2 regions of the Pseudoalteromonas sp. PAR1 genome follow, and region 2 is predicted to be linked to the other one. Evidence: predicted binding sites of a transcription regulator. Region 2 holds the regulator's gene; the other holds the start of a gene.
The links. The regulator NrdR, encoded in region 2, represses ribonucleotide reductase genes. The targets are predictions, from matches to a motif close to AAACACNANATNTNGTGTTT.
Positions count from the first base shown of each region.

Region 1: the regulator NrdR is predicted to act here: its motif matches at 11,166-11,185, upstream of nrdA (class 1a ribonucleoside-diphosphate reductase subunit alpha).

Region 1 covers NZ_CAMZMY010000020.1:56,341-73,088, reverse strand. Annotated here, with positions in the region: gene lapB (lipopolysaccharide assembly protein LapB) at 1-964, opposite strand, end outside; gene QL229_RS15790 (LapA family protein) at 967-1,248, opposite strand; gene ihfB (integration host factor subunit beta) at 1,269-1,556, opposite strand; gene rpsA (30S ribosomal protein S1) at 1,622-3,289, opposite strand; gene cmk ((d)CMP kinase) at 3,382-4,095, opposite strand; gene aroA (3-phosphoshikimate 1-carboxyvinyltransferase) at 4,200-5,480, opposite strand; gene serC (3-phosphoserine/phosphohydroxythreonine transaminase) at 5,481-6,569, opposite strand; gene gyrA (DNA topoisomerase (ATP-hydrolyzing) subunit A) at 6,639-9,335, opposite strand; gene ubiG (bifunctional 2-polyprenyl-6-hydroxyphenol methylase/3-demethylubiquinol 3-O-methyltransferase UbiG) at 9,512-10,222, shown strand; gene QL229_RS15750 (HAD-IA family hydrolase) at 10,222-10,896, shown strand; gene nrdA (class 1a ribonucleoside-diphosphate reductase subunit alpha) at 11,289-13,574, shown strand; gene nrdB (class Ia ribonucleoside-diphosphate reductase subunit beta) at 13,645-14,775, shown strand; gene yfaE (class I ribonucleotide reductase maintenance protein YfaE) at 14,775-15,047, shown strand; gene QL229_RS15730 (YaeQ family protein) at 15,044-15,571, opposite strand; gene QL229_RS15725 (TonB-dependent receptor) at 15,726-16,748, shown strand, end outside.
Region 2 covers NZ_CAMZMY010000005.1:218,558-235,305, forward strand. Annotated here, with positions in the region: gene QL229_RS06155 (HAMP domain-containing sensor histidine kinase) at 1-1,176, opposite strand, end outside; gene QL229_RS06160 (response regulator) at 1,412-1,786, shown strand; gene thrA (bifunctional aspartate kinase/homoserine dehydrogenase I) at 2,013-4,430, shown strand; gene thrB (homoserine kinase) at 4,440-5,366, shown strand; gene thrC (threonine synthase) at 5,385-6,668, shown strand; gene QL229_RS06180 (hypothetical protein) at 6,701-7,069, opposite strand; gene glyA (serine hydroxymethyltransferase) at 7,361-8,617, shown strand; gene nrdR (transcriptional regulator NrdR) at 8,725-9,174, shown strand; gene ribD (bifunctional diaminohydroxyphosphoribosylaminopyrimidine deaminase/5-amino-6-(5-phosphoribosylamino)uracil reductase RibD) at 9,177-10,316, shown strand; gene QL229_RS06200 (riboflavin synthase) at 10,321-10,974, shown strand; gene ribBA (bifunctional 3,4-dihydroxy-2-butanone-4-phosphate synthase/GTP cyclohydrolase II) at 11,017-12,132, shown strand; gene ribE (6,7-dimethyl-8-ribityllumazine synthase) at 12,330-12,794, shown strand; gene nusB (transcription antitermination factor NusB) at 12,810-13,220, shown strand; gene thiL (thiamine-phosphate kinase) at 13,265-14,239, shown strand; gene QL229_RS06225 (phosphatidylglycerophosphatase A) at 14,236-14,721, shown strand; gene QL229_RS06230 (ligand-binding sensor domain-containing diguanylate cyclase) at 14,755-16,748, shown strand, end outside.

The DNA of each region.
Region 1 (16,748 bases), on a different contig from region 2:
CGTTGTTTTGTTTGGCAAGTAGCTGTAATAAAAAGCTAAAGCCACGAATAGTCGGATGACGCTTTAAACTATCCGTTAAAAATTTAATTGCTTGCTCAATATGGCCTTGTTCAAGTAAAGCTTGGCAATGTTTTATTTTTATTAATACACCACCTTTATCGAGCAACTCGTTGAGTAACTCATGAAATTGGTGGGTTAAGTTTAATTTTTGATAACTAACTGCAAGCTCTTCAATAAATACCGGCGCAAAAAATGTAAATTGGCTAATAAGCTCGCGCCAATAATAAATTGCTTTTACATAATCTTCATTGGTAAAGGCACTGTGGCCAAGCTCATACAATGGGCGAATGGCTTTATGGTTTAAGCTTATGGCTTTACGCATAATTTGCGTATCGTTATCTTGTAAGGCTGCTTCGCAGTAAAAATTAGCAATGGCTTTCACATGCTGAGGTTTAGTGAATAAATCACTGTGCGCCTCGAACATGTTAATGCCCTTTTCCCATTCACGAGTTTGTGAATAAAGGTTAATAATTGGCTCTAGTGCCTCTTTATGCCCTGCCTTTACAAGCCACACTAAATGCTCTTCTGCGCCGTCAAGCAAACCTGCCATAATATAATCTTCAGCAAGTTCTAGTCGACTGGTTGCAGCTTGTTGTTCATCAAGGCTTGGATGTTTTAATAGCAGCTCATGAATTTTAATTGCGCGGTCAAGCTCGCCGCGGCGGCGAAACATGGTGGCCAATGTTGAATAATGCTCAACTGAGTCAGCTGCAACTTCGAGTAGATTAATAAGGTGTTCTAAGCCTTGGTCTTCTTCTCTGTCTAAGAGAAATTTAAGGCCTTTAGAATATTCAGAGGTAATTTGGCGGTTAAGCTGATGAGCTTGGTTTTTAGCGCTGTTTTTGCCCATTATCCAACCGTAACCGGCTGCAACGGGTAAAAGTAAAAACAGAAGCTCAATCATGATTAGGTGTCTTTATTAGCAACAAGCTTTTTATTGTTTTTTTCAGGCGCTAATTTCTTCTTTAAGCGATAATTCTGCCACTTTAACTGAGAAAACAGTGTAAAGCTTATAAAACAACCAATTGCGACACCTAAAATAAAGCAGATACTTATTACAACAGCTAGGGGTAAAGTATTACTGGCGATTAAATAATTGATTTGCACCAATTGTGGATTCTGTGAACCAAGTACAAACGCAATAAATAAACACAGCGCAATTAATACAATTTTTAATACCCTAAACAAGTAACTACTCCTGTATAAAACTAGGCAATACTCGCATTTACGCGGTCACGTAATTCTTTACCTGGTTTAAAATGTGGTACGTGCTTACCGTCTAACTCAACTGTTTCGCCAGTCTTTGGATTACGACCTGTGCGAGGAGAACGATAATGCAATGAGAAACTTCCAAAGCCACGGATCTCGATGCGATCTGAGCTAGATAATGAGCCGGCCATTTGTTCAAGAATTTCTTTAACGGCATTTTCAACATCTTTCACAGGGATGTGTGCGTGTTGCTCAGCAAGTTGTTCTATCAATTCTGACTTAGTCATAGCGTTTCCTTAAAGAGTGGTAAAGGAAGGGCAAAGCTGCCCTTCCAATTTAAAAAGACTAGATATTAGTCTTTTTGAGCATTTTTGAATGCTGCAGCCATAGCGTTTTCGAACGCTGGCTCTTCTTTCTTAAGCTTCTCTAGTACTTCTTTCTCTTCTGCTTCGAAAAGAGCTTTAACAGATAAGCTTAAAGTGCGGTTCTTACGATCAACACCAACGTATTTCGCTTCGATTTCGTCGCCTACAGAAACTACAGTAGTAGCATCTTCAACGCGCTCTTGAGCGATATCAGCTACACGGATGTAACCTTCAACGCCTTCGATTAGCTCAACAGTTGCGCCTTTCGCATCAACTTCAGTCACTTTACCTTTAACAATAGCACCTTTTTTGTTTGCGTCCAGGTAGTTATTGAATGGGTCAGCTTCGATTTGTTTAACGCCTAGAGAGATACGCTCACGCTCTGGGTCAACTTGTAATACGATAGCAGTGATTTCGTCGCCTTTCTTGAATTCACGTACAGCTTCTTCGCCTGGTGTGTTCCAAGAAATGTCTGAAAGGTGAACAAGACCGTCAATACCGCCTTCAAGACCGATGAAGATACCGAAGTCAGTGATTGATTTGATCTTACCAGTAACTTGATCGCCTTTGTTTTGTAGACGAGCAAATTCTTGCCATGGGTTAGCAATACATTGCTTAAGACCAAGAGAAATACGACGACGCTCTTCGTCGATTTCAAGAACCATAACTTCAACAGTGTCACCTAGTGAAACAACTTTTGAAGGGTGGATGTTCTTGTTAGTCCAATCCATTTCAGAAACGTGTACTAGACCTTCTACGCCTTCTTCGATTTCAACGAAACAACCGTAGTCAGTAAGGTTAGTTACACGACCAGAAAGCTTAGAACCTTCTGGGTAACGACCAGCGATAGCTGCCCATGGATCTTCGCCAAGCTGTTTAAGGCCTAGAGATACACGAGTCTTTTCTTTGTCGAATTTAAGAACTTTAACTGCGATTTCGTCGCCAACATTAACGATTTCTGAAGGGTGCTTAACACGCTTCCACGCCATGTCTGTGATGTGTAGTAGACCGTCAACACCACCAAGGTCAACGAACGCACCGTAGTCAGTAAGGTTCTTAACGATACCTTTAACTTCTTGACCTTCAACAAGGTTAGCAAGAAGCTCTTCACGCTCTTGTGAGTTTTCTGATTCGATAACTGCACGGCGAGAAACAACAACGTTGTTACGTTTTTGGTCAAGCTTGATTACTTTGAACTCAAGCTCTTTACCTTCAAGGTGAGTTGTGTCACGTACTGGACGAACATCAACAAGTGAACCAGGTAGGAAGGCACGGATTGAATCAACTTCAACAGTGAAACCGCCTTTAACTTTACCGTTGATAACACCAGTAACAGTCTCTTGCTCTTCACATGCTTTTTCTAAGCGGATCCACGCTTCGTGACGCTTCGCTTTCTCACGAGAAAGGATAGTTTCGCCGAAACCGTCTTCGATTGCGTCTAAAGCAACATCTACTTCGTCGCCAACAGCAACTTCTAGTTCACCAGCAGCATTTTTGAATTGCTCAGCAGGGATTGCACTTTCAGATTTAAGACCAGCATCAACAAGTACGATGTTGTTCTCGATTGAGATAACTGTACCTTTAACGATAGAGCCTTGCTCTGCTTCAAAACCCTTTAGGCTTTCTTCAAATAACTGCGCAAAATTTTCTGACATTATACGTCTCTAAATAATTAAATAACCAATTAGCAACCATGCTGCATGGGGTTGTTAAAATCGCGCTAGCATCCTGCCGGCACCTTATAAATTTACTTTTTAGCTTTTGGAAGCTTTCCTGCAAGTACTGCTTCGTCGAGTAAAGTTACTACTTTATCAAACACTTGCATCGCATCAAAATCGCTAGTATCGATTTCAATGGCGTCTTCTGCAGGCACTAATGGCGCAACCTCACGTGTCATATCACGGTGATCTCGCGCTTTTATGTCCTCAAGTAGACCACTTAGTGTAACATCAAGACCGCGTTCATTCAACTCAGCAAAGCGACGACGTGCGCGCTCTTCAGCTGTAGCAGTTAAATATATTTTCAACGGTGCATCAGGAAACACAACAGTGCCCATATCACGACCATCAGCAATTAAGCCATTTTCTGTACGAAATGCACGCTGACGTCGTAATAATGCTTCTCTCACTCGTGGTAAAGCTGCTATTTTCGATGCAGCTGCACCCACTTCTTCATTACGAATCGTGGTTGTGACGTCTTCGCCTTCCAACACAATTTTCGATGTGTGAGTGTGGCTATCAACCAAAAACTGCACATCTAAGTTTGCTGCAAGTGGTACTAATGCATCTTCATTATCTAATTCAATCTGATGGTGAAGCGCAGCAAGTGACAGCACACGGTAAATCGCACCGCTGTCTAATACATCCCAACCTAATTTCTCGGCTAACAAGCGACATACAGTTCCCTTACCTGAACCGCTTGGACCATCGATGGTGATTACGGGCATTGATAACGCCTGCATTTATAACCTCCTGCAATGCACACCAAAATAAAACCGGAATATTATACGCCAGTTATTAAAATAGATCCGCACTTAGAGTGTAACTTTTTATATTTTCTTCTGTTTTATTGACTTGAGACAGACTCTAGAACTTTGAAAAATGTAGGAAACGTTTTATACGTACACTTAGGATCGTTTATGGTTATCGGCTTGCCACCCACTGCAACCATCGCAAAACACATTGCTATACGGTGATCGTTATAGGTATCAATCGCAACATCATTAAATGTGTCAGGTGGAGTAATTTCGATAAAATCTTCACCTTCTACAACCTCTGCACCTACTTTTCTCAGTTCGGTTGCCATTGCATATAAACGGTCAGTTTCTTTAACACGCCAGTTATAGATGTTACGAATCGCCGTTTTACCCTTTGCAAAAAGTGCTACAGTTGCCAGTGTCATGGCCGCATCAGGTATTCCGTTAGCATCAATATCTACAGCATTCAGCTCGCCTTTGCGAACCACCAGCTTTTCATCGTACCAATCGATTTTTGCGCCCACTTGTTCCATAACTTTGGCAAAGCCAATATCACCTTGAACAGACGCCGCACCTACCCCATTAATTTCAATTTCGCCGCCCGCTATTGCAGCTGCAGCAACAAAATAAGAAGCACTTGATGCATCACCTTCAACCATAATACGCTCAAGTGCTTGATACTGCTGACAGCCTTTTACATAAAACGTTTCGTAGTTATCATGGCTTACAGTAACACCGAAACGCTTCATCACATCAAGGGTAATATCAATGTAAGGTTTAGATACCAGCGTGCCTTTAATGGTAATTTCTGTGTCGCCATTAAATAACGGTGCAGCCATTAATAGCGCTGTTAAAAACTGGCTTGAAATACTGCCATCAATGGCTACTTTACCACCATTGATTTTACCGCCTTTGATAGCCAGTGGTGGATAGTCGTTATTTTTTAAGTAAGTTACATCACCACCCAGTGCTTGCAATGCATCAACCAAATGGCCGATTGGGCGTTCTTCCATGCGTGGCTCACCAACAAGCTCATACTCACCTTCTACAGCAGCAAGTACAGCTGTTAGCGGGCGATATGCAGTTCCAGCGTTACCTAAAAATAACGGTTCAGATGGTGTATTAAATTTACCCGCTACACCTTCAACAGTCGCCACTGTTTTGTCTTCATTAAGCGTAACATTAACACCTAATAATTTTAGTGCACCAAGCATATGACGGATATCGTCGCTATCAAGCAGGTTTTCGACCACTGTCGTACCTTTAGCAAGCGCAGCTAAAAGTAAAATACGATTTGATAAGCTTTTTGAGCCGGGTAAGGTTACGCTACCATTAACTTTTGCAATAGGTTCAAGACGTAGTTGTTCCATTTAACTATTCTCCTTTGCAAACTTAGCCATAAAATCAACCAAGGCTTGCACGCCTTCAAGTGGCATTGCATTGTAAATACTTGCGCGCATACCACCGACAATACGGTGACCTTCAAGGGCTAATAAGCCTGCTTCTTTTGATTCACTAATGAATTTATCATTCAGCGACTCATCATTTAACCAAAACGGAACATTCATACGCGAACGGCAATGCTTAGCAACTTTATTGCTATAAAAATCTGAGCTATCAATATAATTGTAAAGTAGCTCGGCTTTTGCGATGTTTTGCTCTTCCATCGCTTTAACGCCACCATTTGCTTCTAGCCATTCAAACACTTCAGCGGCTAAGTACCATGCAAATGTCGGTGGTGTGTTGTACATGCTGCCTTGTTTCGCTTCTAATGCGTAATCAAGAATACCCGGCTTTGCAAGACCTTCACGTTCAAGTAAGGTTTTACGGATAATTACAATAGATAAACCAGATGGGCCGATATTCTTTTGCGCACCAGCGTAAATAAGATCAAACTGATTTACATCAAATTCGCGCGATAAAATAGTCGACGACATATCAGCAACAATCGGTGCTGATGGGTGTGATGGTACGTCAAAAATTTCGATGCCATCTACGGTTTCATTCGGGCAATAGTGAATGTATGACGCATCAGCAGGTAATTCCCAGCTGCTTGCAGGCTTAATTGAAAACTGACCATTTTGCTGTTCATCATCACGTACGTTGATACTTTGAACTGTGGTGAATTTTGCCGCTTCTTCTGTTGCACCTTTCGACCACACGCCATTTTCACAGTAAATAGCTGGCTTACCATCAAGGTGAAGATTCAGTGGCACAGCACTAAATTGACCACGACCACCGCCATGCATAAATAATACTTCAAACTCATCGCTAATATTCATTAAGCGACGCAGGCTTGCTTCACATTTAGCAGTAAGCGCTAAAAAGTCGCTGCTGCGATGGCTAATTTCCATCACAGATACACCTAAACCTTGCCAATCAATAAATTCTTTTTGTGCTTTTTGCATAACTGCCGGCGGTAGCATTGCCGGTCCTGCACAAAAATTATATTTAGTCATTACTTTGCCTCATTCCAGTAATTATAGTGCGGATAAAAAAAGCGGCCGAAGCCGCTTTTTAAATCAATGTTATTCTGAAGGTGGGTTATCACCCGCTTCTTCAGGATTAGTATCGACTAATTCAACGGCCTCGCCTTCGATGGCTGCAAGCTCATCAACTTCGATTTCTTCGATACGTTGTAAACCAACTACTTGCTCTTCGTCAATAGTTCGTATCAAAATAACGCCTTGAGTATTACGACCAACCGTAGAAACCTCATTTACACGAGTACGTACAAGTGTACCGCGATTAGAGATAATCATGATTTCGTCGTTTTCATCAACCTGTACTGCACCAACCACAGCGCCGTTACGTTCGCTAACTTTGATTGATACAACACCTTGTGTTGCACGGCTCTTCGATGGGTAATCTTCAAGTGCTGTACGCTTACCGTAACCATTTTCTGTCACAGTTAGGATTGCACCATCTGATTTAGGAACGATTAACGATACAACGCGTTGATCGTCTGCCATCTTAATACCGCGAACACCTGTTGCTGTACGGCCCATTGGACGTACGCCTTTAAAGCGGATTTCCGGGTTACCGTTTTCATCAAGTACTGGGTTGCCGTTTTCGTCTAATACTTCAGACTCTTCAGCTTCTTTAAAGCGTACAACTTTACCAGCATCAGTAAATAGCATGATTTCATTCGTGCCATCTGTGATATCAACCCCAATTAGGCTATCGCCTTCGTTTAGGTTAACAGCAATGATACCGCTCGCACGTTGGCGGCTATAAGCTGTTAATGGTGTTTTCTTAACTGTACCAAACGCAGTAGCCATGAAGATATATTTATCTTCTTCGTACTCACGTACCGGTAAGATAGCAGTAATACGCTCATCTGCTTCAAGTGGTAATAGGTTAACAATTGGCTTACCACGCGCTGCACGGCTTGCTAATGGTAACTGATATACTTTCAACCAGTATAAGCGCCCTGCAGTTGAGAAGCACAGAATTGTATCGTGTGTATTAGCAACCAATAGACGCTCGATGAAGTCTTCATCTTTCATCTTCGTAGCTGACTTACCTTTACCACCACGACGCTGTGCTTCGTAGTCAGATAATGGTTGATACTTAACGTAACCTTCGTGAGAAAGCGTTACTACAACGTCTTCTTCATTGATTAGGTCTTCAAGGCTAATATCGTGAGCAGCAGCGCTGATTTCAGTACGACGCTCATCACCATATTGTTCTTTAATTTCTACTAGCTCATCACGGATAACTTCCATTAGACGATCAGGGCTTGAAAGAATGTGTAAAAGCTCGGCAATTAGATCAAGTAACGTTTGGTACTCGTCTAAGATCTTCTCATGCTCAAGACCCGTTAGTTTGTGTAAACGTAGGTCAAGAATTGCTTGTGCTTGTTGCTCAGATAAATAGTATTGACCATCACGAATACCTAAGTCTGCAGCTAACCAATCAGGGCGAGCAACGTTATCTTCACCTGCTTTTTCAAGCATAGCTTTAACAGTGCCTAGCTCCCAAGGGCGAGCTGTTAGTGCCACTTTAGCTTCAGCTGGTGTTGGTGACTTACGAATTAGTTCGATAATTGGGTCGATGTTCGCAAGAGCAATTGCTAAGCCTTCAAGCGTATGAGCACGGTCACGGGCTTTACGTAAATCGAATACAGTACGACGTGTAACAACTTCACGACGGTGAATGATAAACGCTTCAAGCATTTCTTTAAGGTTAAAGCACTTAGGTTGGTTGTTATCAAGTGCAACCATGTTCATACCAAACACAGTTTGTAACTGAGTTTGTGCATATAGGTTGTTTAAGATTACTTCACCAACATCACCACGTTTGATTTCGATAACGATACGCATACCATCTTTATCTGATTCGTCACGTAGTGCACTAATACCTTCAATTTTCTTATCTTTAACTAACTCAGCGATTTTTTCGATAAGACGCGCTTTGTTAACTTGATAAGGGATTTCGTGAACGATGATTGTTTCACGACCGGTTTTTTCGTCAACTTCGATTTCAGCACGAGCGCGGATATATACTTTACCACGACCTGTTAGGTACGCTTGCTCAATACCTTTTTTACCGTTGATAATCGCCGCAGTCGGGAAATCTGGACCCGGGATATATTCAATTAGATCAGCAATTGACATATCTGGGTTTTGAATAAGCGCTAAACAGCCGTTAATAACTTCTGTTAAGTTATGCGGAGGAATGTTCGTTGCCATACCAACCGCAATACCTGATGAACCATTTACTAGTAAGTTAGGTACTTTAGTAGGTAATACGTCAGGAATTTGCTCAGTACCATCATAGTTAGGTACGTAATCAACGGTTTCTTTTTCTAAGTCAGCTAATAATTCATGTGACATTTTCGCCATACGGACTTCCGTATAACGCATTGCTGCCGCAGAGTCACCGTCAACAGAACCAAAGTTACCTTGGCCGTCAACAAGCATATAGCGTAATGAGAAAGGCTGCGCCATACGAACGATGGTGTCATATACCGCGCTGTCGCCATGTGGGTGGTACTTACCGATTACATCACCAACAACACGTGCTGATTTCTTGTAAGGTTTATTCCAATCATTATTGAGTTCGTTCATTGCAAATAAAACACGACGGTGAACTGGCTTTAAGCCGTCACGTACGTCTGGCAATGCACGTCCAACGATTACACTCATTGCGTAATCAAGGTACGAATTTTTTAATTCATCTTCAATATTGACTGGCAGAATTTCATTGGCGAGATCAGTCATTTGATTTCACATTCCTTCAGTATTGACTCATAAAGAGGCACAATGCCGTCTTAAGAGCTTTAGTTATTATTTCCAGACCATGCTATCACAATTTATTTAGATTTACAGGCGCTAAATCTTTGCGATTTAGTAATTTCCCCCTATATAATGGCCTCAGATTGACGAGGAAGTTTTTTATGACCGAACATCAAAATGTAGATAATGCAGAAATTGCAAAGTTTGAAGCCATCGCAGAACGTTGGTGGGACCGCGACGGAGAGTTCAAACCTCTTCATGAAATAAATCCTCTTCGCTTGGATTTTGTCGCCGATAAAGTAGGCGGCTTATTTAATAAGGAAACCTTAGATGTTGGCTGTGGTGGCGGCATCTTAAGTGAAAGCATGGCGCGCATGGGCGCTAAAGTAACCGGCATCGATATGGGCCAAGAGCCACTCACCGTTGCTAAGTTACACAGTTTAGAAACAGGTGTGCCTGTTGACTATATAAAAGTACCAGCAGAACAGTTTGCGGCTGAGCACCCTGCTCGCTTTGACGTTATTACTTGTATGGAAATGCTTGAACATGTTCCAGACCCTGCGTCTATTATTCGTGCTGTAGCAGAACTTGCTAAACCGGGCGCAGATGTCTTCTTTTCAACACTAAACAAAACACCAAAGGCCTACTTGTTTGCCATTGTGGGTGCAGAAAAGCTTTTAAAAATGGTGCCTGAAGGTACCCATGACCATAAAAAGTTTATCAAACCTGCACAACTTATTGCCTGGGCTGAAGAAGCGGGATTAAAAGTAAGAGCCAGCACAGGCCTGAACTATAACCCGTTCTCTAAGCAGTACAGTTTAAATGATGATGTAAGTGTTAATTACATCCTGCACTTTGAGAAATTAGCCTAATGAGTGGTGTAAACGCACCCTCTATCGATTTTGATGCTTTTATTTTTGATCTCGATGGTACGCTCCTTGATACCGCCGATGATCTGGGTCATGCATTAAATCGTGTATTAGCCGATGCAGATATCGCCCCAGTCGCTGAGCATATTTATCGTCCCGCAGCTTCAAACGGAGCCAATGCACTATTAGAGGTTGGTTTTGGTGATAAGTGGCCTGATGTAGAACAACTGGCTTTACGACAACAGTTACTCGATTATTACGCTGATGATATTGCCGTACACAGTAAATGCTTCAACGGCATCGAGCAGCTTTTAATTGCACTTGAGCAAAACAATATTAAGTGGGGCATTATGACCAATAAGCCCGGCTTTTTAACTGAGCCCTTAGTGCAAGCGATCCCATCTTTAAGCAATGCTCTAGCCGTTGTCAGTGGCGATACATTAGCTGTTTCAAAACCATCACCGGATCCACTGTTACATACAGCTGAGATCTTAGCGGTTGATCCAACTCGTTGTTTGTATATCGGTGATGCTGAGCGAGATATTCAAGCTGCAAAAGCAGCTAATATGTACAGTGCAACGGCGCTTTGGGGTTACATACCGAGTGTTGACGCTGCGCTTGGCTGGCAGGCAGATTTTAATTGGCATTCGCCAATTGATGGCTTTAACCATATATAGTGTTATTTATTATCTAAAACACCATATATTGTGATCTGATTCACTTTTGAACATTCTTTGATGATAAAAAAATCAGTCGAAATTTATTTTTTAAAACGGTAAATTTTCTGGATCTTGAGTTGATTTCTACAAATTTCGTCGTCTGTGAATGTTCAAAGGTTAATGGTCACTAACACAATGCGCTTATCCAATAGTTATCCACAAAATGGGGCAATTCTATCCCTTGCAAAACAGCGCAGACCACACTATCTTGTGATCTGCAATTTAAACAACACCAGATATTGTGGCTAAATGTTATTCAATTAGCTGCATATAGTGTTTAATAATAATAATTACATAAAGAATACCTTTGTCTTTACAACTAAAATTTCCCAAGGAATACAGGCAAAACTATGAACCAACAGCTATCTGTAAGCAAACGTGACGGCCGTAAAGAGTCACTCGATCTAGATAAGATCCATCGCGTAATCGCTTGGGCCGCAGAAGGTCTGAATAATGTGTCTGTCTCACAAGTTGAATTAAAATCACATATTCAATTTTATGATGGCATTCGCACCGACGACATTCATGAAACAATCATCAAAGCGGCAGCGGATCAAATCTCAAAAGATACGCCTGATTATCAATACCTAGCTGCTCGCTTAGCTGTATTCCACTTGCGTAAAAAAGCGTATGGCCAATTTGAGCCACCACGTTTATATGATCACATTACAAAATTAGTTGAAGACAAACGTTACGATCAGCATTTACTTGTCGACTACACAGAGCAAGAAATCGATGAGTTAGACTCATATATTGATCATAATCGTGATTTAAACTTCAGCTACGCTGCTGTAAAGCAACTTGAAGGTAAATATCTAGTTCAAAACCGTGTTACTGGCGAAATTTACGAAAGTGCACAGTTTTTATATATTTTAGTTGCGGCAAGCTTATTCTCTGATTATCCAAAAGAGACACGTCTTGATTATATCAAGCGTTTTTATGATGCAGTGTCTACATTTAAGATTTCATTACCTACACCAATTATGGCCGGTGTTCGTACACCAACACGTCAATTCAGCTCATGTGTATTGATTGAATGTGGTGATAGCCTTGATTCTATTAATGCGACATCGTCTGCGATTGTTAAATATGTTTCGCAACGTGCTGGCATTGGTATTAACGCGGGCCGTATTCGTGCCCTTGGTAGCCCTATTCGCAATGGTGAAGCTTACCACACAGGTTGTATTCCGTTTTATAAACACTTCCAAACTGCGGTTAAAAGCTGTTCACAAGGTGGTGTTCGTGGCGGTGCAGCAACGTTGTTCTACCCACTTTGGCACTTAGAAGTTGAAAATCTTCTTGTCCTTAAGAACAACCGTGGTGTTGAAGACAACCGTGTACGTCATCTTGACTACGGTGTCCAGTTCAACAAATTAATGTATAGCCGCTTAATCAAAGACGATTACATCACATTGTTCAGCCCGTCAGATGTACCGGGTCTATATGATGCATTCTTTGAAGACCAAGAGAAGTTTGATGAGCTATATGTTAAGTACGAACAAGACGAGTCAATTCGTAAAAAACGTATTAAAGCAATTGAGTTATTCTCAATGTTTGCTCAAGAGCGTGCGAGCACAGGTCGTATTTACTTACAAAACGTTGACCACTGTAATACACACAGCCCGTTTATCTCGACTGTGGCGCCAATTCGTCAATCTAACCTATGTTTAGAAATCGCATTACCAACTAAGCCACTTAGCAATGTAATGGATGAAGAAGGTGAAATTGCACTTTGTACGCTATCTGCATTTAACTTAGGTGCGATTGAGTCGCTTGATGAGTTAGAAGAGCTTGCTGAACTTGCAGTACGTGCCCTTGATAACTTACTTGATTTCCAAGACTACCCTGTTCCTGCGGCTAAAAACGCAACGATGGGTCGTCGTACGCTGGGTATAGGTGTAATTAACTTCGCATACTACCTTGCTAAAAACGGTAAACGTTATTCTGATGGTAGTGCTAATGCCCTAACTCACAAAACGTTTGAAGCAATTCAATATTACCTAATGAAAGCATCAAACGAGTTAGCGAAAGAACGCGGTGCGTGTCCTAAATTTAACGAGACAACGTATTCTCAAGGCATCATGCCGACAGATACTTACAAGCGTGACCTAGATCAGTTCTGTAATGAGCCACTTCATTTAGATTGGGATTCTTTACGTGCGAGCATTAAAGAGCACGGTATGCGTAACTCTACGCTATCTGCATTAATGCCATCAGAGACATCATCACAAATCTCTAACGCAACAAATGGTATTGAGCCACCACGTGGTCATATCAGCGTTAAAGCAAGTAAAGATGGTATCTTAAAGCAAGTAGTTCCAGATTATGAAAACCTGAAAGACAACTATGAGCTACTGTGGGATATTCCATCAAACGATGGTTACCTACAGCTTGTTGGTATTATGCAAAAATTCGTTGACCAAACGATTTCTGCAAACACTAATTATGATCCATCTAAGTACGAAGGCGGTAAAGTACCTATGAAGGTGCTATTAAAAGACCTACTGACTGCTTATAAACTTGGTGTGAAGACCTTGTACTACCACAACACACGTGATGGTGCATCGGATGCTCAAGATGAGCTAACACCAGAGGTAGAAGATGACGGTTGTGCAGGCGGCGCTTGTAAAATCTAATTAAATTAATAACATAACAAAAGCGGGCTCATTTGCCCGCTTTGTCCTGACTGTTTTTTGAGAAATCACTATGTCATATACAACTTTTAGCCGAAACCATAATAACCAATTACAAGAACCGATGTTTTTCGGCCAAACTGTAAACGTGTCACGTTACGACCAACAAAAGTACCCTATCTTCGAAAAGCTAATTGAAAAACAATTATCGTTCTTTTGGCGTCCTGAAGAAGTTGACGTAAGTAAAGACCGTCTTGACTTCCAAGCGTTACCGGACCACGAAAAACACATCTTTTTAAGCAACTTGAAATATCAAACCTTGCTAGATAGTGTGCAAGGTCGTTCACCTAATGTTGCGTTACTACCCATTGTGTCTATTCCTGAGCTTGAAACTTGGATTGAAACATGGGCGTTTAGTGAAACAATTCACAGCCGTTCATACACGCATATTATTCGTAACGTTACGCAGTCTCCTGAGCTTATCTTTGATGATATCGTCAGTAACGAGAAGATCAGTGAACGTGCTGATGCGGTTACCAAATACTACGATGATTTAATCAATATGATTTCTGTTTACAATCTATATGGTGAAGGTAAACATGTGATCAACGGTGAAGAAGTAAAAGTCAGCTTATTTGACCTTAAAAAGCAACTTTACCTAGCTATGATGTCGGTTAACATTCTAGAAGCTATTCGTTTCTATGTAAGCTTTGCCTGTTCATTCGCGTTCGCAGAGCGTGAACTAATGGAAGGTAATGCGAAAATCATCAAGCTTATTGCCCGTGATGAAGCGCTCCACTTATCTGGCACGCAACACATTCTAAATATCATGCAAGAAGGCAAAGACGATCCTGAAATGGCAATCGTTGCTGCACAATGCCGTGAAGAAGCGATTCAGATGTTTGTTGAAGCTGCTGAGCAAGAAAAAGATTGGGCTGAATACTTGTTTAAAGATGGTTCTATGATTGGCTTAAATAAAGATATCTTATGTCAATATGTTGAATACATCACAAATGCGCGTATGACAGCGGTTGGCTTACCTGCACAGTTCGAAAGTAAGAGTAACCCTATTCCATGGATCAACTCTTGGTTAGTATCAGACAACGTTCAAGTTGCTCCACAAGAAGCTGAAATTAGCTCTTACCTTGTAGGCCAAATTGATTCTCAGGTTGATGCATCAGATTTTGGTGACTTCGATCTGTAATGAGCACTAACACTACTGCAGAGGTTATCCTTGCAGGAACAAACAGCCAGAGTCTCAAATTTGATTCTGGCTGTTCATCTCTCCTTGAATGCCTAGAACAACACAAAATAGACGTCCCCTACCAATGCCGTGAAGGTTATTGTGGAGCATGCCGCGCTAAATTAGTCGAAGGTGATGTGAGTTATAACCAAGAACCACTTGCGTTTGTACGCTCAGGTGAAGTGTTGCTGTGTTGTAGTAAACCCAACGGTAAGGTAAAAATTGAGCTTTAATGCCACACAAGATCGTTTGTTTGGTAGAAGTTTTCTTTGTCTGAGACACTCACTGTTTGTTGATCTATCGTTACATCCCACTGTAAGTTTTTAGTCAAATGGCTTGCCAATTGCTCAATAAAGTTTCCATCAAAGGCAATTAAATGGCTGTTATTTATCAGCTCTAATTGATGCTCATATTCTTGTAACCACTCATTGTTTAGCGTAGTTACAACCCATAGTTCGTCGACACGTTCAGCAATTTTACTCAATATTGTAAAATCAGGTTCTCCAACTGCTAGCCACATTTCATAATGCTCATCAAGGGCTTTAATTGACACATCTGGCTCACTACTTTTAAGCCGTGCGTTCATGGTTGCCATTTTATTATGAGAAAATAAGCAGTAGCTTAAAAGCTTTAACACAAAATGTTCATAGCTTTCTTGCCTATCACATGCCGTGGTGAAAACCTCTTGGTGATTTCGCTGTTCGCGCAAATCTGCAATAGTAAAATTGGCTTTAAAAACACGATTCTTATCAGACATAACGAATGTCCATCTAACTGAAACATTCTAAGTATAGTTTACGGTGTAAAATTCGCGACTTAGTTAAAAGTTATAGTATAACGTTATTGCAGATAAAAAATTGCAGTGTTATATTATATCACAACACTCAACAACAAACTTAGAAGTAGTAATAATGAAGCAAATTTCAATTCTTTCTAGTGCTGTTGCCGCTGCGCTGTTCTCTCAATCAACAATGGCTGCTGTGATCACAGGTCAGGTATTAGATAAAAATCAGCAACCTATCAGTAACGCTGAAGTTCACGTTCATGGTAAGTCACAAAGCGTTGTCACTGACAAACAAGGCCAGTTTAAAATCGATGTGGATAACAAAGGCCAATTACACATCAGCAAAGATGATTTTATCGATAAACGTGTTGAAATTAATGGTGATAATCAAAATCTAGTTATTACTCTCACGCCAACATCGGTAGAAACAGTTGTTGTCTATGCTTCTGCGCTTCATAAAAATAGTCTTGAAATGATCTCACCCGTTAACGTATTGGCTGGTGATAATCTTAAAAATAAGGCTAAGCCGACCCTAGGCGAAACACTAAAAGGCCTACCTGGTGTGAATGCTAGTTATTTTGGCCCAGTTTCATCAAGCCCAATCATTCGCGGCTTAGATGGTCCGCGTGTGAAAATCACTCAAAATGGCCTTGATAGCAGTGATGCATCACGTATAGGCCCAGATCACGCAACATCAAATGACAGCCTAGCCGCTGAACAAATTGAAGTGTTACGAGGCCCTGCTACCCTACTTTACGGCTCAGGTGCGATAGGTGGTGTGGTAAATGTTGTTGATAATCGTATTCCTACCGACAATATCGACACTTTAACAGGCGCTGCGCAATACACCCATGACACAGTATCGAACACCAATACTTATGCCGCAAAACTTGAAACCGGTAATGAAGGTTTCAACTTCCATTTTGATGGCACAAAGCGCAAAGGTCATGATTATAAAACACCAACATTCGAGCTTCCTGAAGAGCATGAGGAACATGAGGGTGAAGATCATGAAGAGCACGAAACCGCTAACCGCGTAGAAAACACCTTTATCGATAGCCAAAATGTTAATTTTGGTACGAGTTATGTTGGCGATCACCTAACACTAGGTGTGTCATATGGTCGTATCGAAACAGATTACGGTATTCCC
Region 2 (16,748 bases):
ATTAATAAATTCTTCTAACGCTTTTGGCGAGAGTGTTTTGTCTTTATATGCAGCTTCTATTTGATCAAGGCGCTCTTGTAAAAATGAAGTCGCAGTCACGCCAATGCCAATTGGCGTGTTTACATCATGAGTGATACCAGCAACTAGACCACCCAGTGCAGCCATTTTCTCAGAGCCGACTAAACGCTCTTGTGCCATGTTGAGTTCATCAAGGTAACGCTGCAGCTCGTTTTGTTTAGCAATCAGCTCTTGTTCGGTCTGTTTACGTAAATCGATTTCTTCGGTCAGCGTAAGCTTTTGCTTTTCAAGCTCGTATTTTTGTTCTTGTAAGTCCATCATCGCTTGACTCAAATTAGACGTTTTACGAGCTACTTCTTGTTCTAACTGCAAATTGTGTTGATCGAGTTTTTCATTACTGATTAACAACTCTTTTTGTGTGTGCTCGAGCTCTTCACGATAAAGTACAACTTTGTCGATAAGGCGATTGAATGACTCTTCCATTACTTTGAGCTCATTACGCTCGGTGGTTTTCACTTCAATATGACGACCTTCTAAGTCATTGAGCTCTAAATCTTCGATTTGTTCTGTAAATTGTGAAAGAGGCTCTGTGAGTCTTTTTCTAAAGGCAAGTAAGAATAAAAAGATCAAAAAGGTGGTTTTGATCATTGCATTACCAATCAAGAAGTAGATAGAAATCATGATTCGACTAAAAACGACTTCTCGACTTGAGAACAATGTGACATCACCAACTTGAGTCGTTTTACCTGAAAACTCAAAAATCAGTGGAAATGTATAACCGAACAAACCTGAAGGCGTGTCCTCAATAATGGCTTCTTCTTGCACTAACTGTTGGCTGTAAAGTTCATGTATATCTAAAGAACGGCCAAGTTGCGAAAGAACTTCACCACTATCGTCACGAACAATAATGCCTTCAATCATGGGGATTGCTAATAAACCTTCAGCGGTCGTAATAGTCTGTTTATCATTAAGTTCCCAAATAGCTCGGGTTAAACTGCGACTAAAGGTTTTTTGCAGTGTTGTTAGTTCATCGCGAATGTAATCTTTGGTGTTAACGTATTCAGCAATAACCTGTCCACATGTCACTACAAAAGTAAGTAGAAAGTAGACCGATAGTACATTTGTTAATAACTCTTTTGACAGGCTTTTTTGTAGCATGGAATATCCATAGCTCCTTGGTGACATGATTAATACATTCAGCTAGTTCTAAAGTTAGCTAATAAATGCTTAAAAATAAATAAATATATCCTTTTTTACTGGAAGTTTATTAATTGTTACTAATTTCTTAATAAACTTAGCCTTACTGCACTAATAAAAGTGTGTTATAAATTTGTACCGTATTTAATTTTAGACTTTTTTTACGTTGTAATTGTGACAACGAAGATTTTATTTCATGGATAATCTTAATTTTACCGTGCTGGTCTGTGATGACTCTACAATAGCCAGAAAACAGGTTGTGCGCTGTTTAGATGATTGTCTCAGTGCTGATATTCAACAAGCCTCAAATGGTCGAGAAGCGCTTGCCTTGTTAAGAGAGCAAAGTTTTGACTTGCTGTGCCTAGATTTGACAATGCCAGAAATCGATGGGATCGAAGTGCTCGAATCAATCAAGGCGGAAAAAATAGAATGCTTTGTTATCGTTATTTCGGCTGATATTCAAGCAGAAATGAAGCAAAGAGTAGTAAAGTTGGGTGCAATTGACTTCATTGATAAACCGATAGATATTGTGCGCTTAAAAGCTACTTTGCATAAATTTGGTATTCGTTAACTTTTAAAATTATTTAAATGCATAATTTATCTTTTTTTAAGGGTTGACATCTTGGCTGTTTTTAAGGCAGTCTACAGACTATGAAAACATTTAATCACGCAACGACCATTATTATTACAACCATCATCCTTACGGGATAGTGGCATAGGTCGGTGCAACAAAATTATAGGCCTGTGTTCACTAGAACACAGGCCTTTTTCGTTTATGGAATGAGGAAACATAAATAATGCGAGTATTAAAATTTGGTGGGTCGTCCTTGGCCGACTACGCATGTTTGCAACAGGTAGCTCAGTTAGTCAAAGAAGAACTGAAAGATGAAATGTTATTAGTGCTATCTGCACCGGGTGGCATGACAGACTCTTTGGTTGCATTGGCAAGTACAGCCGAACAAGGTCAAGACTTTAGTGAGCAGTGGCAGAATTTAATCAATCGCTGTGAGCAGCTAAAATCGGCGGTAGAAGCAGACTATGATCAAGTAGCAAACTGGCCAGACTTAAGTGAGTTAAAAAATAAGCTTGATGGAGTGGCGCTATTAAAATGTTGTCCAGATCAAGTACGCGCTTATGTAATTAGCTTTGGTGAGCGTATTAGTGTTGCTCTAATGGAATGTATGCTCAAACAAAGTAATGCACGTTATTTAGAAGCAACAGAATGTATTGCTTCAGTGGGTGGCTACATTGATGCAGAGGCTGACCTTAATGTAAGCAAATTACGTTTTCAAGAAGCGTTAAAAGCTGCCCCAAGCACTATTTATATTATGCCGGGCTTTACTGCTGCGAATGAGCAAGGTGAATTGACTACTCTTGGTCGTAATGGCTCTGATTATTCTGCTGCAATAGCTGCGGCGTGTTTAGACGCTGATGTATGCCAAATCTGGACTGACGTTGATGGTGTTTACAACGCAGATCCGCGTTATATTAAAAAAGCCTCTAAAGTTGATTCGCTATCGTATAAAGAAGCGATGGAGCTTTCTTATTTTGGTGCGAAAGTGTTGCACCCGAAAACGATTTTACCTTGTGCCAAAGCGGGTGTACCGTGCGAGATTAAAAATACTCATAACCCACGTGCCGAAGGTTCTGTGATCAGTAACGACAGTGTGTCGGACGAGCCAGTGAAAGCGTTATCAAGTTTACAAAACCTCGCTATGTTGACGGTGTCAGGGCCTGGTATGAAGGGTAAAGTGGGGATGGCATCAAAAGTATTTAATGCCTTGGCTCATGACAATGTCTCAATCGTATTAATTACTCAATCTTCGTGTGAATTTAGTATCAGCTTTTGTGTGCATGAGAGTGACCTATCACTTGCTTTAGAAGCACTGCAAACAGCCTTTGAATTAGAATCTCAAGCTGGTTTAATCGAGCCTGTACAAGTACAACGTAACCTTGCAATTGTCACTTTAGTGGGTGATAACATGCGTGCTCACAAAGGTTTAGCGGCCAAGTTCTTTGCTTCATTAGCTCAAGCACAAGTGAATATTGTAGCTATTGCACAAGATTCAACTGAAAGTGCTATTTCAGCAGTGATTGACGGTGAGCTATGCAACGACGCAGTAAAAGTGTGTCACGAGAACTTCTTTACTCACATCCCATCAATCGACGTGTTTTTACTCGGTTGTGGTTTAGTTGGGCAAGAGCTTATCCAGCAATTAGAGCGTCAACAAGCGTGGCTCGAAAAGCGTAATATCAAGCTTAATTTATACGGTGTTGCGAATTCAAAACAGTTATACCTAGACAGTGAAGGTATCGCTTTTGATGGTTGGCAGGATAAACTCGCAGCCTCTGAACAAGGCTTCGACCTTAATTTAGTTGAGCAATTTGTAAAACAAAACCACCTTATTAATCCTGTAATTGTTGATTGTAGCTCAGCCGATAAACTTGCTGCGCAATATGTTGATTTCTTAAATGCAGGTTTCCATGTGGTTGCGGCAAACAAAAAAGCCAATACTAGCTCGTATGCGTACTACCAAGATTTAGTTGCAGCGACACAAAAGAATAACCGTAAGTTTTTATACGAAACAAACGTAGGTGCAGGCTTACCGGTACTTGATAATCTCAAATCATTATTTGGTGCAGGTGACGAACTAATTAAGTTCAGCGGTATTTTATCGGGCTCATTATCGTATATGTTTGGTGCGCTTCAGGATGGTTTATCACTTAGCGAAGCAACATTAAAAGCGAAAGAAAGTGGTTTTACTGAGCCAGATCCGCGTGATGACTTATCGGGCACAGATGTAGCCCGAAAGCTTCTGATCATTGCTCGTGAGTCGGGTCTTGAGTTAGAACTTAGCGATATCGAAGTAGAGTCTGTATTGCCAAAAGGGTTTGCAGAAGGCGACTCTGTTGACGAGTTTATGGCGAAGCTACCTAGTCTAGATGCTGAATTTAACGACCGCATTCAAAGTGCAGCCAGTGAAGGTAAAGTTCTACGTTATGTAGGCACAATTGAAAATGGTCATTGTAAAGTCGGTATTGAGGCTGTCGATAGCAGTCACGCACTTTATGATATTCGCGATGGTGAAAATGCATTAGCAATTTTAAGTCAATACTATCAACCACGTCCGTTCGTGATTCGTGGCTATGGTGCTGGTGCTGAAGTAACAGCAGCAGGTGTATTTGCTGACATCCTCAAAACATTAACACGATAGGAGCAGGTTATGATCCGTGTATATGCACCTGCTTCTATCGGCAATTTTGCAGTTGGGTTTGACGCATTAGGCGCTGCTTTAGCGCCCATCGATGGCACTTTATTGGGTGATGTAGTTGAAGTAAGTCCAGCTGAGCAAGACACTTTTGTATGCTCTGGCGACTATGCCCATAAACTGCCTGCCAATGCAGAAGAAAACCTAGCATATCAATGTTTAATTCACTTTAAAGAACACGTTGCGCCTGCTATGCCAGCGGTAAAACTTGAACTTAAAAAGAATCTACCTATTGGCTCTGGGCTAGGTTCAAGTGCTTGCTCTGTGGTGGCAGCCTTTGCAGCCCTTGATAAATTTGCACAAACCAATTTATCACAAGAGCAACTCATCGAATTGATGGCTGATTTTGAAGCTATGGTTAGTGGCGGCCGTCATTACGATAACATCACACCATGCTATTTAGGTGGTTTGCAATTAACTGGCGAACTCATTCCCAATAAATCAATTTCGTTACCTGTTGATAATCAATGGTATTACGTGGCGGCTTTTCCTGGCTTTTCGCTAAATACCGCAAAAGCACGCTCAGTACTGCCAAAACAATTGTCAATGCATGACAGTGTTGAATTTGCACAACGTCTTTCGGCTTTTAGCAGTTTACTGCTAACGGGACGCTTTGATGCTGCGCTATCAATCATGACTGATGAAATAGCCGAGCCGCATCGAGCACCCCTTATCCAAGGTTTTGCCGAAGCGAAACAAGCATTACCAGAGCTTGGTGCCGAAATCGTCAGTATTTCGGGTGCAGGCCCAACATTATTTACCGTGTGTAAAAGTTTAGATGCTGCAGAAAAATGCGCAGCTTGGCTGAACGATAATTACATTAATGAGCAGGGTTTCAGCCACATCTGTCAAATCGATCAGCTTGGCACACGAGAGCTTTAAAGAATTTAAGGAAACAACATGCAATTACATAATTTAAAAGATGAATCACAACAGGTGTCGTTTGTTGAAGCGGTAAAAACGGGTTTAGGGCGTAATCAGGGGGTCTTTTTTCCTGATAGCTTAACGCCAATTCAAGACATTGATGCGCTACTTGATTTGGACTTTGTTAGCCGTAGCAGTAAGATTTTATCGCACCTGATTGGTGATGAGCTGCCTGCCGATACTGTTGCACAGATGGTGCAAAATGCGTTTAACTTTGATGTGAAATTGGTTGAAGTTGAAAAAGACATGTATTGCTTAGAGCTTTTTCATGGTCCAACGCTTGCCTTTAAGGACTTTGGTGGTCGTTTTATGGCTGAGTGTTTGGCACAATTTAACCAAGACGAAAAAGTAACGATTTTAACGGCAACATCGGGTGATACAGGAGCCGCCGTTGCTCATGCGTTTTATAACAAGCCAAATATTGATGTAGTTATTCTGTATCCGAAAGGTAAAATTTCATTAGCGCAGCAAAAACTGTTCACCACACTTGGCAATAACATTCACTGCTATGCAGTTGATGGTAGTTTTGATGACTGTCAAAGCATGGTCAAAAATGCGTTTTTAGACGATGAAGTAAAACAAAAACTTGGCCTTAACTCAGCTAACTCGATCAATATCAGTCGCTTGGTCGCTCAAGTGTGTTATTACTTTGAAGCAATAGCCCAGTTGCCAAAAGAAAAGCGTAGCAAGGCACATATCTCAGTACCAAGTGGTAACTTTGGTAATGTGTGCGCTGCGATGATCGGTGCTGTACTTGGTATGCCTGTCGCAAAATTGAGTGCAACAACCAACCAAAACGATACTGTGCCACGTTTCTTACAAAGCAAAGAGTGGGCACCGAATGACACGCTTGAGTCATTATCAAACGCAATGGATGTGAGTAAACCGAATAACTGGCCACGTGTTCAATTTATGTTGGATAATAATTGGTTTAGCTATGATGACTTTTACTCAAGTTGTGTTGGCGAAGAAGAAACCAAAGAAGTGATGAAAAAAATTCATCAAACGGGTTATATCGCAGAACCTCATACAGCGATTGCTTATCAAGGCTTAAAAGAAAATTTAGCAGATGGCAGTGCCGGTATATTTTTAGCAACGGCACATCCTGCTAAATTTAAAGAAAGTGTTGAAGATATTTTAGGTATTGAGTTAGCAATGCCTAAGCCTCTAGCAGATGCTCTTGCTAAGCCTTGTTTAGCAGAAGACATCAAGCATGATTATCAACTATTGAGAACAGAGCTTTTAAATAAACTAGCTTAAAGTAATTAAAAGAGCGGCATTGCCGCTCTTTTTTAATGTGATAATGAATGGCTGTGGCGGTTCAATAATCTCATTGCAATTATCACTAACGCACTAAAACATAGCAAAGCGCAGCTTAATAAGATGATCTCGTTTTGCGTCCACTGTGTTAAAGTCAGAGCACTAATGAATAAAATAAAGGGTTTAAATTCATAGTAATAGCGCGCTCTTCTTTGTTTAATTCGCTGACTTTTTTGATCTCGTCTTCGCGCTTCTGAGCGCATTCGCCATATGTTTGCACCCAGCAAAAATGACACAATACCAATGAGTGTGTAGAGCAGCTCATGAGGTATGACGATACAGGCAATACCTAAAAACAAATAGCAGTAGGGAACAAGTTCATAAATGGGCTTGGCTAACATTGACTCAAAACATCCTTGATCTGGGTTTGTATTACAAGCTTAGTTTCATTGTGCCCATATGCAAACGCATGATGAACTTTTTACGCTAAATCATATTTTAAAAATATATGTAATGTTTTAAATTTATAAATTTTTATTATGTATCAATAAAAAAATATCATTATTAAAACACTGTGAAATAAATTCAATCCCTGTTTAAATATGTTCATCTTTACAAGATAGGCAAAAGTGCGTTTTAAGCGTACAATATAGCCTTCAAAAAATACCATACACGTTGCCTTAGGAGACCCCATGTTAGAACGTAGCATGAATATTTCGGATTTCGATCCAGAGTTATTTGCAGCCATCACTAAAGAGACGGCTCGTCAAGAAGAGCACATCGAACTGATCGCGTCTGAAAACTACTGTAGCCCACGCGTACTTGAAGCGCAGGGTTCTCAGCTTACCAACAAATATGCTGAAGGTTACCCAGGCAAACGTTACTATGGCGGTTGTGAACATGTTGATGTTGTTGAGCAGCTAGCAATTGACCGTGCTAATGAATTATTCGGTACTGATTACGCTAACGTTCAACCGCATGCGGGTTCACAAGCAAACGCAGCTGTTTTCCAAGCTCTTCTTCAGCCACATGATACAGTACTAGGTATGAGCTTAGCTCATGGTGGTCACTTAACTCACGGTTCACACGTTAACTTTTCTGGTAAAACGTATAATGCAATTCAATACGGCCTAAATGACGAAACAGGCGAAATTGATTACGCTCAAGTTGAAGCGCTAGCATTAGAGCACAAACCAAAAATGATCATCGCTGGTTTCTCAGCATACTCAGGTATCGTTGATTGGGCTAAATTCCGTGAAATTGCTGACAAAGTTGGTGCATACTTATTCGTAGATATGGCTCACGTTGCTGGTCTTATCGCAGCGGGTGTATACCCAAGCCCAATCCCTCACGCACACGTTGTTACTACGACAACTCACAAAACATTAGCGGGCCCTCGTGGCGGTCTAATCGTTTCTGCATGTGGTGATGAAGAAATCTACAAAAAGCTAAACAGCGCAGTATTCCCTGGCGGTCAAGGTGGTCCTTTATGCCACATCATCGCTGCTAAAGCAGTTGCTTTCAAAGAAGCATTACAACCAGAATTTAAAGCGTACCAAGCTCAAGTGGTAAAGAACGCTCAAGCTATGGTTGAAGTTCTTCAAGAGCGTGGCTACAAAGTTGTTTCTGGTAAAACAGACAACCACTTATTCCTTCTTGACCTAATCGATAAAGATATCACTGGTAAAGATGCTGACGCTGCACTAGGTAACGCTAACATCACTGTAAACAAGAACTCAGTTCCTAACGACCCACGTTCACCGTTCGTAACGTCTGGTCTTCGTATTGGTTCTCCGGCTATTACTCGCCGTGGTTTCAAAGAAGCTGAGTCAAAAGAGCTTGCTGGCTGGATCTGTGACGTATTAGACAACATCAATGATGAGTCTGTACAAGCTGAAGTAAAAGAGAAAGTTAAAGCTATCTGTAAAAAATTACCAGTTTACGCTTAATTATTGGTTGAACCGTAATTAAGATAACAATAGCGTTGTTTTTTGCTATTATAAAGGCCGCTTAATAAGCGGCCTTTTTTGTTTTTAATAAACGGAAGCTGAACTCTATGCATTGTCCTTTTTGCACCGCAAAAGATACTAAAGTAATTGATTCTCGACTTGTTGGCGGCGGCCACCAGGTTAGGCGTCGACGTGAATGTAACGAATGTCACGAACGTTTTACCACCTTTGAAGGCGCAGAACTTGTGATGCCAAGAGTCATAAAGCAAGACGGTAGTCGTGAACCATTTAATGAAGACAAATTACTCAATGGCTTGCATCGTGCGCTAGAAAAACGCCCTGTCAGCACCGAGCAGGTCGATGAAGTGGTCAACATTATTAAATCTCAGCTTCGTGCCACGGGTGAACGTGAAATTTCTAGCCATTTAATTGGTGAGTGCATTATGGAGTCACTAAAAAAACTAGATAAAGTGGCTTATGTTCGCTTTGCATCAGTTTACCGTTCTTTTGAAGATATTCGCGAGTTTGGTGAAGAAATCGCTCGTTTAGGTGATTAACTATGTCATTCACAGAACTTGATACGGCTTATATGGCACGCGCCATAGAGCTTGCTAAACAAGGTCGTTTTACTACAACACCAAACCCTAATGTTGGCTGTGTACTGGTTAAAGATGGCGAAATAGTCGGTGAAGGATTTCATCAACTAGCAGGGCAGGGCCATGCTGAAGTTAATGCTCTGGCAGTGGCTGGCGACAATGCAAAAGGTGCCACCGCATATGTGACTTTAGAACCTTGTAGTCATTATGGACGCACACCGCCTTGTGCCGAAGGTTTAAAAGCAGCGGGTGTTAGCAAAGTTATAGCTGCCATGGTCGACCCAAACCCAGCGGTGAGTGGTCGCGGTCTACAGATTTTAGCTGATGCAGGTATCGCTGTAGCATCAGGTTTACTTGAACAACAAGCTCGCGATTTAAACAAAGGCTTTTTAAAGCGCATGGAAACTGGGTTGCCATATGTGATTTGTAAAATGGCTTGCAGTTTAGACGGTAAAACTGCGCTAAATAATGGCCAAAGTAAATGGATCACAGGGCCTAAAGCGCGCCAAGATGTGCAAGCATTTCGTGCCCAAAGTTGCGTGGTACTCACTGGTGCAGATACGGTTATGACCGATAATGCCAAACTTAATGTACGCATTGATGAGCTGCCATTTGATATGCCAACGTCACTGCCTTTGCGTCAACCTGCTCGTGTGATTATTGATTCACAAAATAGGTTAAGGCCTGAACTTGCATTATTTAGCATTGAAAGTCCGGTGATTATTTTCACTACATCGCTTGATAAACAGCATCAATGGCCTCACTTTGTTAAACACGAAGTTGTACCAGCAGTTAATAATAAAGTTGATTTATCAGCGGTTTTAAAGCGTCTTGCTGAGCTGCAATTTAACCATATTTGGCTCGAAGCAGGTGCGACCCTTGCCGGTGCATTTGCTGAGCAAGATTTAATTGATGAATACATTGTTTATATTGCCCCTAAGTTAATAGGTGATATGGGCAAAAGCTTACTAAACTTTGCAGAAGTTACCATGATGAGTGATATCACTGAACTGACCTTTACTGATACAGTGATGATTGGCGACGATATTCGCTTAACAGCGACAAAAGCAAAGCAAGCCACACACATTGAAAATAAAGAGTAGCACTATGTTTACTGGAATTATTGAAGCAACAGGTAAAATTGTTGAACTAACACAAAAGCAAGGTGACCTAGCTATTCGTATTCAAAGCACTAATTTGGATATGAAAGACGTTAAGCTCGGTGACAGTATTGCCACCAATGGTGTGTGTTTGACGGTTGTCGCTAAACATAGCGATGGTTTTAGTGCTGACTTATCAAACGAAACAATCAGCTTAACGGGCTTTGCTCACTATAAAAAAGGTCAAACAGTTAACCTTGAAAAAGCCATGCAACCACTTTCTCGCTTAGGTGGGCATTTAGTATCTGGTCATGTTGATGGTATTGCGACTGTAGAAAGTATCAGTCCTAATGCCCGTGCAACAGAGTACTGGCTAAGTACTGACAATGATTTAATGAAGTACATTCCTTACAAAGGTTCGGTATGTATTGATGGTATTAGTTTAACGGTCAACGAGGTCGAGCAAAACCGCTTCAAGTTGACTATTGTTCCGCATACCGCAGAGCAAACAACGATTGCAGAATTTCAAGTGGGTACTCAGGTGAACCTAGAAGTTGACCAGATTGCTCGCTATTTAGAGCGCCTAATAAAAGGGGCCGAACAACCTTCCCGTTCAGACATATCAATGAGCTTGCTAGCACAAGCTGGTTTTATTAAATAAGCAAAGATACGTCACTATTAATCATACTCTCATGGGCACATTATGAATCTACACAGCGCGCAAGAAATTATCGATGACATTAAAGCCGGTAAAATGGTTATTTTAATGGACGATGAAGACAGAGAAAATGAAGGCGATTTAATCATCGCAGCAGAGCATATAAGTGCTGATGCTATCAATTTTATGGCAACACACGGCCGTGGTTTAATTTGTTTAACGATGACGCAAGAGCGTTGCCAGCAGTTAGATTTGCCGTTAATGGTTAAAAATAACGGTGCTGCTTTTTCAACTAACTTCACTATGTCGATTGAAGCAGCGAAAGGCGTAACGACAGGTATTTCAGCAGCTGACCGAGCACGTACAGTTCAAGCAGCTATTGCCAAAGGTGCCGTGCCGAGCGATATCGTACAACCTGGGCATATTTTCCCAATTATGGCGCAACCAGGTGGCGTGTTAACACGTGCAGGTCATACCGAAGCCGGTTGTGATTTAGCTCGTTTAGCGGGTCTTGAGCCTTCATCTGTGATCGTTGAAATCTTAAATGCCGATGGCACCATGGCACGTCGTCCAGATCTTGAAGTTTTTGCAAAAGAGCATGGCTTAAAGATTGGCACTATTGCAGATTTAATCGAATACAGAAACCTAAACGAAACCACCATTGAGCGTGTTGCTAAATGTAAACTGCCAACTGATCACGGTGAGTTTGATTTAGTTACCTACAAAGACACCATTGATGGTCAACTTCACTATGTTTTACAAAAAGGTGAAGTATCGAAAGAAGAGCCAACGCTTGTTCGTGTTCACTTACAAAGTACCTTCAATGATATTTTATTATCTGATCGTAGTGCTGATCGCAGTTGGGGCTTATCGGATGCGATGGCTTACATTGCAGAACACAATGGCGTGCTGGTTATTTTGGGTAAGCAAGAATCAACTGAAGACCTTGAAGCAATGGTAAAAGCATTTGCTGCCGAAGATGCGGGTGAAAATGTAAATCATCGTAAATTCCAAGGGACATCGCGTACTGTCGGTGTGGGCTCGCAGATTTTGGCTGATTTAGGTATTGAAAAAATGCGCTTAATGAGCCGTCCGAAAAAATACCATGCACTATCAGGTTTCCACTTAGAAGTGGTTGACTACGTTGAGCCGCAATCTTAATTAACGCGTAATTTAATTAAGAGGTTTACTCGTAATTTTATTTAAATTCAATGCGGTTAGCGTTACGAGTGGCCACTAGAGTTAGATTTATTAGCCAGAGTTCAGGTTAACTAGGCTACTTTTATATTTTTGTGGTATTATGCGCCGTAATTTTTGCGCAATCGCAACCGCTTAAACTTATTTTTTAGGGTTATTAAATGAAAATTATTGAAGGTAACAAATACGCACCGGGCAAAAAGTTTGCCATTGTCATTTCTCGCTTTAATGACTTTATTGGTAGCAGCCTATTAGCAGGTGCTGTTGATGAGCTTAAGCGCACAGGTGGCGTATCTGACGACGACATTACTGTTGTTTACGTACCAGGTGCCGTTGAATTACCTTTAGCAGCGAAACGCGTTGCAGCAAAGAAAGAACACGATGCAATCATCGCTCTAGGCGTTGTGATCAGAGGTGGTACACCACACTTTGATTTAGTCGCTGGCGAATCAAACAAAGGTCTTGCACAAGTATCACTTGAGTACGATATCCCGGTTGCATTTGGCGTATTAACCACTGAAAGCATTGAGCAAGCAATTGAGCGCGCAGGTACCAAAATGGGTAACAAAGGTGGCGAAGCTGCTTTAGGTGCGCTTGAAATGGTTAATGTGTTAGACAAAATTTAAGTTTAAGGAATCTCTGTGAAACCAGCAGCAAGACGTAAAGCACGTATCTTAGCACTTCAAGCCGTATACTCTTGGCAGTTAAGCGGTAACCCAATTGCTGATATTGAACAGCAAATGTTAATTGAAAATGATGTGACTAAAATCGACGTCGAATATTTCAAAGACCTAGCACGCGGTGTTGTTGTTAACTGTAAGCAATTAGATGAAATCGTTGCGCCACATTTAGCACGCCCAGCAGATGAGTTAGACATGGTCGAAAAAGCAATTTTACGTCTGTCTGGCTATGAGCTGAAATTCCGTGAAGACGTTCCATACAAAGTAGCAATCAATGAAGGTATTGAGCTTGCTAAAATGTTTGGTGCTGAAGACAGCCATAAGTTTGTCAACGGTGTACTTGATAAAGCAGTTAAAGAGCTGCGTAAGTAAGTAGCCCCGTAAAGGAGAGCCGGCTTGGGCCGGCTTTTTTGTGAATGAAGGAATTTGAATTAATTAACCGTTACTTTAAAGGTCGCGGTATCATCCGTCGTGATGTAAACCTTGGTATAGGTGATGATTGTGCGTTGGTCACTGTGCCAGAAAACTGTCAATTAGCTGTGACAACCGACACATTAGTTGCAGGTGTACACTTTTTTGATGACATTTCTCCTCGCGCCCTTGGGCATAGGGCGTTAGCTGTTAACTTAAGTGATTTGGCTGCAATGGGTGCTGAACCTACCTGGATTTCAGTAGGATTGACCCTGCCTGAAGTGAATATGGAATGGATTGAGCAGTTCACAGAAGGTATGCATGAAATTGCGGAATACTTTAATGTGCAAATCATCGGTGGAGACACTACACAAGGTCCGCTCACAATTACTATTTGTGCCAAAGGTATTGTGCCTGAAGGCAAAGCATTGCGTCGCAGTGGTGCAAAGGTAGGTGATTGGATTTATGTGACCGGACCACTGGGCGACGCCGGTGTTGCGATCGAAGCACGTAAGCAAGGTTTCGACATCGCGCCTGAGCATTTGAGTTATTTAAACAATCGTTTCGATTACCCGACTCCGCGAGTTGCAGCTGGGCAGGTATTAAGAGGTGCGGCTTCAGCGGCCATCGATATCTCTGATGGTTTATTAGCTGATTTAGGTCATGTATTGGCGCTTTCGCAAGTCGGTGCAGTGATCCATGTTGATAAAGTACCTGTGTCTGATGCTGTCAGCGCATCAATTCCACGCCCTGAACAGTTTGACTATATTTTAAATTACGGCGACGATTACGAATTACTTTTTACTGTGCCTGAAAGCAATAAAAGCATGGTTGATATGAAACTTCGTCAATATGGCGTCGAAGCCAGCTGTGTTGGGCAAATAAGAAGTGGCGAAAGTGAAATTGAACTACTACTTGATGGTGAAAAATTTAACTATCAAGGTAAAGGGTTTCAACACTTTGCAAAGGAGCCGGTTTGAGTAGTAACCGATTATTTAATTTAAAACGCCCACATCAATTATTTGGTTTGGGTTTTGGTTTAGGCCTAGCGCCTAAAGCACCTGGCACCTTTGGTACTTTTGCTGCATTACCATTTATTTTTACAACTATGTACTTTCCGCTATGGTTACAGATTGTATTTGCAATTGTGATCAGCGTATTTGGTATTTGGGCTTGTGGTAAAACAGCAGATGACTTAGGGGTGCATGATCATCCTGCCATTGTTTGGGATGAAGTTGCTGGTTATTATATCACCATGATTGGCGCTGCACTTAGTTGGCAGTCATTGTTAGTTGGTTTTTTATTGTTCCGCTTTTTTGATATCGCTAAACCAGGCCCTATTCGTATTCTCGATAGGCGTTTACACGGTGGCTTGGGCATCATGGCTGATGATATTTTAGCAGGTATTTTTTCATTAATTTGTGTACAGGCTTTGTTTAAAGCTGGCTATTTACCCTTTTAAACGATTAATACAGTGTTACTTGGTGGCAAGTATATGATGCGATTTTTAGTTGTCTGTTTGTTGGTGTTATGCAGTATGCCTGCGTTTGCATCTATTACTGACTACGTCGTCAAACAATGGAATATCCAAAACGGCTTGCCATCTCAATCTCTTAAGAGCATCGCTCAAGACGAGCAAGGCTACATGTGGCTGGGTACTCAGTTCGGTTTGAGCCGCTTTGATGGTAATACTTTCACCAACTTCAACACACAAAATAGTGATTTCTTGCCAAGTAATGGTATTAACAAGCTATTAGTTGATAGTACGGGGTTACTTTGGGTTGGCACTAAAAACGGGATAGTAACCCTCGATCCAAGAACGATGATGTCGCAAACCTTTAATGTTAAAGGCCCAGTACGCGACATTCTTGAAGACTCGAAAGGCAGTATCTGGATTGCAGCCAACGGCCTTTATTATGTTGCTCGAAATCAAGTCACCCTAAACCAAAACTCTGCGTTAGTCGTGCCAGTATCAAATGCTACGGCAATCACGCAAATAGTTGGTTCAGTGAGCCAAATGGCGTTGTCGCCAGAAGGTATTTGGCTGGTTAACGAGCGTCACTTACTGCGTTTAACTAATACTTCATCTGATTTTGCAAAGCTGCGCTTAGAACTTACCGCAAAAGTCTCTCTACCTGAGCGTCTAGCGCAAACCATCATTCATGATATGGCGTGGCTTGAGGGTAATTTATACCTTGCCTCTGAGCTTGGTGCCTACTTTCTTGATTTAGATGACGAGTTGCGTCCATTCCCACTCCCTAACGCGAGTAACTCTGCCGTTTACAAGTTTATGAGCGACTCAGATGGGGCGTTGTGGATTTCAACTTATGGCCGTTTACTCTTTAGAGATAACTCTGGGGACTGGCAATGGGTTGAGCCAAGTCAGCTTGATCAAAGTATTTGGTTTGCAGATATTTTCCGTGATAATCAAAATAATATTTGGCTGGCAAGTTTCAGTGAGGGGTTATGGCTTGCTCACGAAGGGCGTATTGAGCGCCACTCAGCTATTTCAAATATGACAGAAGCGGTGATGGCGATTAGCCAAGCACCTGATGGCAAACTATGGGTGGCTAACCGCAGTGGTGTCGGCTACTTCGATTACAATAAGAATTTTGTAAATCAAATACCAAGTAATCAGTTTGGTCGGGCTGCAGTTCACGATTTGCAGTTTGATGGTGATCGCTTATACATTGCTACAGGTCGCGGTGTTTTTTACTATGAGAATCAAACCTTGTATACAGTGCCAGGACGAGCACTGCGCGATAACCCTGTATTCGCAATTAGCCGTTCTAGTAAAGGCGGTTTTTGGCTCGGTACTGGCCGCGGTATGTACCGTTTAAGTTACGGTGGCTTAACACCTTTTGCTTACAATGCGTTCTTGAGCAGTAAATTTATTACCTATGTGCTTGATGAGCAAAATTTTGGCTTAATAGGTACCAGTAAAGGGGCTTATTACTTTACTGACCGTGGTATTGAAAAAATTGGCGACCAAACCAGTTTAGAAAGCGCTTATGTCACCAGTATTTTAAATATTGAAGGGGTGGGGATATTAATTGGCTCTCTTAACGATGGTTTATTTTATCGCAGCACCCAAGGACAGTGGCGTCAACTTGATGCAACAGACGGCCTACCGTACGGCTCGATTTTCAGCCTTGTTTATGACAAACAGTTAAAACGTATTTGGGTAAGTACCATGAAGGGCGTTTACCGCATGCCGGTAGAGCAATTTGGTGCTGATATCGAGAGCTTAAAAGTAGAGCAAGTGATCTCATCATTTGACCGACAATTAGATGGTAAAGCCAGTCAGTGCTGTGCTGGTCTTGGCCATGATGCTGTAGCAGACACAGGTAACTCTATTTGGTACCCAAGCTTACAAGGGGTAGTTGAAATACCTAAGAGTGTTGAGCTTTTTGGTGTGCAAGCGCTTAAGCCGCGTATTGAAAGCATTATTACGCCGCTGCGAAGCTTAAGTACCGCTACTTTAGGTGA